2 regions of the Colwellia sp. MB02u-14 genome follow, and region 2 is predicted to be linked to the other one. Evidence: predicted binding sites of a transcription regulator. Region 2 holds the regulator's gene; the other holds the start of a gene.
The links. Region 2 encodes LexA, which represses DNA repair genes until DNA is damaged. Its sites were predicted from a motif close to TACTGTATNNNNATACAGTA; they were not measured.
Positions count from the first base shown of each region.

Region 1: a site for LexA is predicted at 1,769-1,788, ahead of H4J52_RS12000 (YebG family protein). Genes of this name have one in related genera too.

Region 1 covers NZ_JACGUX010000079.1:371,790-376,231, forward strand. Annotated here, with positions in the region: gene dbpA (ATP-dependent RNA helicase DbpA) at 311-1,693, shown strand; gene H4J52_RS12000 (YebG family protein) at 1,866-2,222, shown strand; gene H4J52_RS12005 (M48 family metallopeptidase) at 2,265-2,978, shown strand; gene H4J52_RS12010 (response regulator) at 3,486-3,851, shown strand; gene H4J52_RS12015 (chemotaxis protein) at 3,848-4,442, shown strand, end outside.
Region 2 covers NZ_JACGUX010000085.1:159,911-164,352, reverse strand. Annotated here, with positions in the region: gene H4J52_RS15945 (DNA repair ATPase) at 1-1,193, shown strand, start outside; gene H4J52_RS20130 (hypothetical protein) at 1,225-1,350, shown strand; gene H4J52_RS15940 (alpha/beta fold hydrolase) at 1,552-2,370, shown strand; gene lexA (transcriptional repressor LexA) at 2,447-3,082, shown strand; gene coxB (cytochrome c oxidase subunit II) at 3,653-4,442, shown strand, end outside.

The DNA.
Region 1 (4,442 bases), on a different contig from region 2:
CCAATTCTACTTAGTTTCTTCCCGCTCAGCGATATTTAGAAGGTTTAGAGGCAAGGCATTGATTGATGAAAATGGTTATTCCCTTATCAAAATCAATAACGCAGCCTGTAAGCCTTGTAAACTCGCCCTTCGGGAGTTTTCCAGCGATTCGATAACTACAGACAATGACTTTCATATAGAATAGCTATATACAAAATAATTCTATTTGTTCTCAAAGCGCTGGGAAAATCTGAGAGGGAACTAACTAAGTAGACTTGGTATAAGTAAACAAGGTAAAATAACGCATTATTTTTATGCCAAGGAATTCCCGTTGAGCCAGCTTAGTTTTTCCACCTTAAAACTCAAACCTGAGTTAATTCAAAATTTAGAATCTATGGGTTATCAACAGATGACCGACATTCAAGCACAGAGCTTACCCACCATTATTGCCGGTGGCGATGTTATTGCCCAAGGTAAGACTGGCTCAGGAAAAACAGCGGCATTTGGCTTAGGTGTTTTAGAGAAGCTTGACGTAAAACGTTTTCGTATTCAATCACTTATTCTTTGTCCAACGCGTGAATTGGCTGACCAAGTAGCGAAAGAAATTCGTAAATTAGCCCGTGCTATTCATAACATCAAAATACTGACCCTGTGTGGCGGTATGCCTTTTGGTCCACAAGTTGGCTCACTAGAACATGGTGCTCACATTATCGTTGGAACACCTGGCAGAATCGAAGATCACTTAGGTAAAGGTACGTTAAAGTTAGACGATGTGAACATGCTCGTACTCGATGAAGCCGATCGTATGCTAGAAATGGGCTTTCAAGCGTCTGTTGATTTTATTATTAGCCAAATTCCTCAACAACGACAAACCTTATTATTTAGTGCGACTTACCCACCAGAAATTGCCGATATTGCTAAAAAAATAATGCAGTCGCCAACGAAAGTAACGGTTGAAGGCAACCATGAAGAAAGCACTATTTCACAGCACTTTTATAAAGTAGAAAATGACAGTGAACGAATCGATGGTATTCGCTTATTATTATTAAAGCATCAACCAGAATCGAGTATCGTTTTTTGTAATACCAAAAAAGACGTACAAATAGTTGTCGATGAGCTACGCAATTATGGTTTTAATGTACAAGATTTACATGGCGATTTAGAGCAAAGAGATCGTACTGAAGTATTAGTGCGCTTTTCTAATAAGAGTATCTCAATTTTAGTCGCGACTGATGTTGCCGCGCGTGGTTTAGATATTGATGCCCTAGATGCAGTTTTTAATTATCATATCGCTCGCGATAGCGAAATACATGTGCACCGTATTGGCCGAACAGGACGAGCAGGCAGCACCGGTATTGCTTGTTCTTTTTTTAGTGAAAAAGAAAGTTACAAAATAGGTTTATTAGAAGATTATCTTGACCGTACTATTGAAGGTGAATTACTGCCTGATGCTAGCGTATTAAACGCTTCAGTGTATGCGCCTAAAATGGCGACGATACAAATAGACGGCGGTAAAAAGCAAAAAGTTCGTGCTGGCGATATTCTTGGCGCACTTACTGGCGATAAAACTATTTCAGGTAGCGAAGTCGGTAAGATCCAATTATCAGATAACTGGGCTTATGTGGCGATTAGCCGAAAATTTGCCAAACAAGCCTTTAAAAAACTCAGTGACGGCAAGTTAAAAGGCCGTAAGTTTAGAGTGAGGTTGTTATAGTCACCACCGTAAAATAGTGCTTAAGAATAACGAGGTTTTATAAAACGATTGTATTTAATTAAAAACCTCGTATAGTACTGTATTCATATACAGCTTAAATTATATTGTATAGGCCGTTTTATCATCTATGATAAAACTATCAAGCGTAATAGTGATCAGGTAAGGAAAAGTAATGGCAGTTGAAAGTCGATTTGTCGTCATTAGACAAGGTGTGGAGGTAGAAACATTCATGGACAAAAAAGCAGCAGACGAGTATGACAAAATGCTTGATATGGCTGATAGCTTAGCCGAAATGTTTGAAGGAACCACATTAAATATTGATGAAAAAGTGCGTGAAGAACTTTGTATTTACTTAGCTAAAAATCGCGAAGAAGTGCTTGTTGCATTGCAGGCCAAAAAAGCTAAGCCAGAGACCCCAGCAAAGAAGAACGTAACCGCACCTACTGAAAAAGTAAAAAGTAGTGAATTACCTTTAGAAACTGAAGCAGTTGTAAAAGTAAAAGCACCACGAAAAGCTAAAGCAAGTTAAATGACTTGAATTTATGCACACCAACTTTAAATATATTTAGTTATGTTGCCATATCAGCTTATTCGTAGTGTCAAAAGAAAAACGGTTGGCTTACAGGTTAAGCACGGAAAAATAATTATCCGTGCGCCAAAATATGTATCCGAGCAAGATATTGCTTACATTGTTAAATCAAAAAGCATTTGGCTACACAGAAAAATTGCCGAACAAAACGCCCAACCTGCCGCTAGAAATGATCATTATCAACAAGGCAGCCAATTACTGATTAATGGTGAACGTAAGACCCTTGATATTCATTATGGGTTATTTCCTGACGTCACCTTTGATGAAGATATTATCATTGTCACGCTTTCTGACAAATTAAAAACAAAAATTGCAGCTGATCTAAAACAGCAAGATAAATATGTGAAGCAGCAACTTCAAGCTTGGTTAAAGCAACAAACTCACATTTATATTGATCAAAACCTGTGTCACTACGCAGAAAAGATTGGCGTTTTACCTAAGTCATTTAATGTAAGATTATATAAATCACGCTGGGGAAGTTGTAATAGTAGAAAAGAACTGAGTTTTAGTTCTTTATTAGCAATGGCACCTAAATGGATCATCGATTACGTAATAGTTCACGAACTTTGCCACCTCCGGCACATGAATCATTCAGCTGAGTTTTGGCAATTAGTTGTCTTGCACTATCCTAACTACTTGTTAGCAAAAGCTTGGCTAAAATCTAACCAAAATCAATTGCAATGGCCTACGATTTAACCACCACGTTCCCCTCACAGTAAAAAATAGGCACACAGATAAAGACTGTTCTAAGCTCAATTTAAAAAGTTTCAGTATAATAAAAATGAAAAAACCTAAGAATACCTAACCTTACAATAAATTATTGGCACGAATATCGCTTATCTTTTACCCACTAATTTAAATTCACCAGAGAATGACAACCTACTATCCATTGTTATTATCAAGAGATGAAGAGAGAAGAAATGAAACTAAAAACCTACAACTGGAAAGCAGCGGTAATTTATACCCTTTCTGCGATAATGTCGATTATGCTAATTACAGTGATATTTGGCGTATAATGAATGCAGGAAAGAAAATAATACATACAATAAGATTTCCTATTTTTTGTTAAATTAAGCTTTTGTTGATGTACTTTGTCAATAAAAGCTTAATTTAATGACTTTTTATGCTTTATTCATTAACAGTGCACATAATTTAAGGTAGATTAGTATTATAAAATAAAAATAATAAAGGAATACCAATCACATGAGCTTTTCAGTTCTCGTTTGTGATGACTCTAATATGGCGCGTAAACAAGTTTTACGAAGCTTACCAGAGCAACTATCTGCCAACGCACAATTAGCAAAAAATGGCCAAGAGGCCGTTGAACTTTTGCGAAGTCAACAATTTGACATCTTATTCCTTGATCTTACTATGCCTGTTTTAGACGGTTTAGGTGTTCTACAAACACTAAAAGATGAAAAAATCACACCAGCAATTTTTGTTATATCTGCTGATATTCAACCAGAAATGCAAAATAAAGTACTTGAACTAGGCGCGAAAGCTTTTATGCGCAAACCTGTTCAATTAGATATCCTTAATACTAATTTGAAAAATCACGGTTTTTTATGAGTGAACTTAATTTAAATGAAGATCAACAAGATTGTTTACAAGAAATAATCAATGTTGCTATGGGTCAAGCAAGTGACCAACTTGCAAGGTTCTTAGACACCTTCGTTTATTTGAAAGTACCCAGTATTGAACAAGTCAGTACGCTTAGTCTTATTGAAACCTTAAGTAATAACGAAAACTCTGCTGCAGTTGTCAGTCAGGGTTTCTTTGGTTATGAAGGTATTCGTGGTGAAGCGTTATTAGTTTATAAACCCAAAGATTCTGATCGTCTTGCCGACTTACTGGGTTATGAACCTGATGAGTTATCAGTGGAAGAACAGATTATTGACTTAAGTTCGATTTTAACAACCACTTTTTTAAATGTTTTTGCTAAGCAAATAGATAACCAAATGTCTTACAGTGCACCGCGTTTATTAGCCGGTTCACAAAGTGCTGTATCGGATCATCTTGCTCAACAATCTTTTAATTGGGATTTAGCATTAAAAGTTAAAATAACGTATCAAGTTACTGACTATTCATTTAATTGCGATATGATTTTGTTTATACCTGAATTGGCAATTAACAACATCAAAGCTGTTATCGACAGAATTT
Region 2 (4,442 bases):
ATGTTATGTTGTACCTTGATGATATTCAGCATACTAATCCTGAGTTTTTACAAAAGTTTATTTCCTTATGTGATGGCTCAAGAAAAGTGGAGGGTGTTTGGAATGGTGACAGTAAAACCTATGATATGCGCGGCAAAAAATTTGCAGTTGTCATGGCTGGTAATCCTTATACCGAATCAGGAGAAGCATTTAGCATTCCTGATATGTTGGCTAACCGAGCCGATATTTATAACTTAGGTGATACCTTAAGTGGTCGAGAAGAAGAGTTCTCTTTAAGCTTTATTGAAAATAGCTTAACCAGTAATCGCTATATCGCACCACTAGCGACCCGAGATATGGACGACCTCTATAACTTGGTTAAAATTGCCGATGGCCAACAAGTTGCCACAACTGAGCTAAAGCATAATTACTCGCAAGCAGAGGTCAATGAAATAGTTGCGGTTATTAAACGTATTCGTAAAATTCAAGCGACGGTATTAAAAGCCAATCAACAGTACATTGCCTCTGCCGCCCAAGACGATAAGTACCGCACTGAGCCTTCGTTCAAGTTACAAGGAAGCTATCGCAATATGAATAAGATGGCGGAAAAAGTAGTACCGGTTATGACCGAAGAGGAAGTCGAGCAGCTTATCGCCGATCATTATCGTGGTGAAGCGCAAACACTCACCATAGGCGCTGAAGAAAATTTACTTAAATTAGCCGAGCTGCGCAACAATCAAACCAGTGAAGAAAAAGTGCGTTGGCAACAAATTAAGGCAGATTTTGTTCGTTATCAAAGCTTGGGTGATAGTGATAACCCGATTGCGGCTGTTGCTAGCCAAATATCGTTATTGCAAAAAGGGCTCAATCAAATAGGAGAAGCTTTGTTAGAGCCTAAATCTGCAGCGTTAGATAGCTTGAATGAAACGCTTGCCAGTCTTAAACTGCAAGTGAATATTGAAAAACCAGATGATTCAGCATTAGCTGAAACTTTGGCGTTATTTAGTGAAAATATGGCGTCTTTTTTAACGCCGCTGGTTAACGCGTTACAAAGTAATAAAAATGTCGATTTGGCGATGATCGATACTTTAAAAACATTGAACCTGACTACTGAAAAATCAGTAAAAAGTTCTGAGACCCATATTCAAAAAATTAGTCGAGAACTCGCTTCAGGAAAACAAAATAGCGATGAGCTTTCTGCGGACGAGTACTAGCTAACATCGGCTATGCTAAACGAGAAAATAGTTGCCAGTAGTAAAGATAAACCAGGAAGATGCCTTGTTACCTTTAGACAAACCACAACATATTGGTTTGTTGTTAGCGATGCGTCTTTGGGAGTTACCTCAGTGTAAAGCACTGCGCAGAAATTAATATTTATTGCCAAACCGAGAACACATAACGTTATACTCCCTATAAACGTATAACTGCATGCTAATGGAAGATGTTTAAAGTTATTAGCCCTTTTAATATGATACTAAAATTGTGTTTTAAAAAATATTATCTCGCTTCTTTTCAGAAATGAATAAAGCGTCAATAATTAACGTTCAACATAAAAAATGATGGAGCGCAGCTATGAATGAAAAAATTGCAGCACTTAAGTCAGACCTAGCGCTACTTAAAGAACAATTTAGTAAAAAAATTACTGATGCAGAAATTCGTTTAAAAAATATGATTGAACAAGACAGCCTAGATACTTCGGTTGAACGTGGCTATAAAATTCAAGCTTCTTTTGAAGAGCCAGCAGATTCTTTAGCTAATGGTGAATGTGTAATTTTACTGCATGGGCTTGCACGTTCGGCTAACTCCATGAAAGCTATTGAAAAACGACTATTGACAGAAGGTTATTTTGTGATAAATATCAACTACCCTTCTAGAGATTATTCGATAGAAGAGTTGGCTGAAAAAGTGATTTCTAAAGCGCTATTAATTTGTGAAAGTCGTCAAGTTAACTTTGTTACCCATTCAATGGGCGGTATATTAGTTCGCCAATATTTAAGTATGCACAAAATACCTAATTTAAATAAAGTCGTGATGCTGGGTCCACCAAACAAAGGCAGTGAAGTTGTTGATAAACTAAAAAATACACCTGGTTTTAGTTTCATCAATGGTGATGCGGGTATGCAATTAGGTACCGGCGAATTTAGTATCCCTAGTAATCTTGGCAATGCTAATTTTGATTTGGGTGTTATTGCCGGTAATCAAAGTATTAATTGGATATTATCAACACTTATTCCTGATAAAGATGATGGTAAAGTTTCGGTTGCTAGTACCAAACTTGATGGTATGAATGATCACATTGAAATGGAAACAACCCATCCGTTTATGATGAAAAATGAAAAAGTGATTGAGCAAGTTATTCATTATTTAAAATCAGGTAGTTTTCAAAAATAATTATCCCAGAAAGCTTGCCTTTAATAACGACCTGTATATACTCACAGTAACAACTGTGTAAATTTACAGGCTCCCTATGCTAAATGAAATCAGCGAATTACGCCCTCTAACGAACCGACAACAACAAGTTTTTGATCTGATCAAAGACAAAATAAGCGATACGGGTATGCCACCAACACGTGCTGAAATAGCCAAGTTTTTTGGCTTTAAATCAGCAAATGCAGCAGAGGAACATTTAAAAGCTTTGGCTAAAAAAGGCTATATAGAAATGTTGCCAGGTACTTCTCGCGGCATTCGTTTGACTGAGAAGTTAATGGAAGAAGCCGGTTTACCTTTAATCGGCAGAGTGGCTGCAGGTGAACCTATTTTAGCTGCAGAGCATGTTGAAGATCATTACAAAGTTGATGGTAATTTGTTCCACCCAGCCGCTGATTACTTATTGAGAGTTAATGGCGAAAGCATGAAAAATATCGGCATACTTGATGGTGACTTGTTAGCTGTTCATCAAACGACCGATGTACAGAATGGCCAAGTAATTGTTGCTCGTGTCGAAGAAAATGTTACGGTTAAACGTTATAAACGAGAAGGTAACATCGTTTACTTACATGCTGAAAATGATGACTTCTCTCCTATAAAAGTCGATTTGTCTGATCAAGAGTTTAATATTGAAGGGTTGGCTGTTGGCGTTATTCGCTCGGCAGACTGGATGTAATTAAGTTAACCTATCCTATCCAATAAACTTGGTGGTAACTAAGTCAATTTATCTAACAAATATAGTATTAATTACGTCAAACTGCTCGGCAAACTTTAGTGTATAAAATAGGCTAAAGTTTGCTTTTCTAACCTTTCGTATTCTTTTCATGCAAACCTTTCTCTTTACTAAGAATAATTTTCATTCTAAAGCCCATTCAAACAACTTTATCTTTCTCTGATTAAAAAACAACCAAGATCAATTTTTGCAATATGCGTATTTATACTCAGCTGTTTATTTTTAATACTACGGCTACAGCCCTTTGTTATTAGGCTTTTATCTGTATTAGAGTTGATACTCTATTGTTTTTATTGGTTTTTATTTTAAAATAGCTCGATTTTTAAATTGACCCAGATCAACTTTTAAGTAATTCTAGTTTGGAATGTGTACAAATATAAATATAAGACGATGTTGTTGACGCTAACTGGTTGATAACAAAATTGCTAAGAAAATAATAAAAATCCGTACTAAAGGATGTGTTTTGTCCTAGGTATCAAGTTTTAAACTTTTATAGGGTGAAGGAGATGTCGTGTGAAAAGACGTAACCTAGGTTGGCTGTTGTTGGGGAGTGTTCTTTCCAGTTCAGCTTGGGCAGATATGCAATTAAATCTGACCAAGGGTGTAACAGAAGTAAGTAGAGATGTTTACGATCTACATATGCTCGCAATGTATATATGTGTAGCAATCGGTGTGGTTGTTTTTGGTGCTATGTTTTGGTCAATGGTTTTCCACCGAAAATCCAAAGGGGCTAAATCAGCAGATTTTCATGAAAGTACAAAAGTAGAGATTCTCTGGACAGCAATTCCCATTGTCATTCTTATCGCTATGGCTGTACCAGCAACGAAAACACTGATCGAAATGGAAAATAACGACGATTCTGACGTTACCATTCAGATCACAGGTTCTCAGTGGAAGTGGCATTATAAATATTTTGATCAAGATATTGAGTTCTACTCCGTTTTATCTACGCCAAGACCACAGTATGAAACACAAGAAGGTAAACACCTTAGTGTTGATGCCGGCGACAAAGTCAAAGGTGAAAATTATTTACTCGAGGTTGATAAACACCTTGTCATTCCAGTTAATAAGAAAGTACGATTTTTAATCACTTCTGACGATGTTATTCATGCTTGGTGGGTACCTGCTTTTGCAGTAAAGCAAGATGCTAACCCAGGATTTATTAATGAAGCATGGACAAAAGTTGACGAGCCTGGGATATACCGAGGTCAGTGTGCTGAGCTTTGTGGTAAAGATCACGGTTTTATGCCTATTGTTGTCGAAGTAAAGTCTGAAGCTGATTATGCTCTTTGGCTCGATGAGC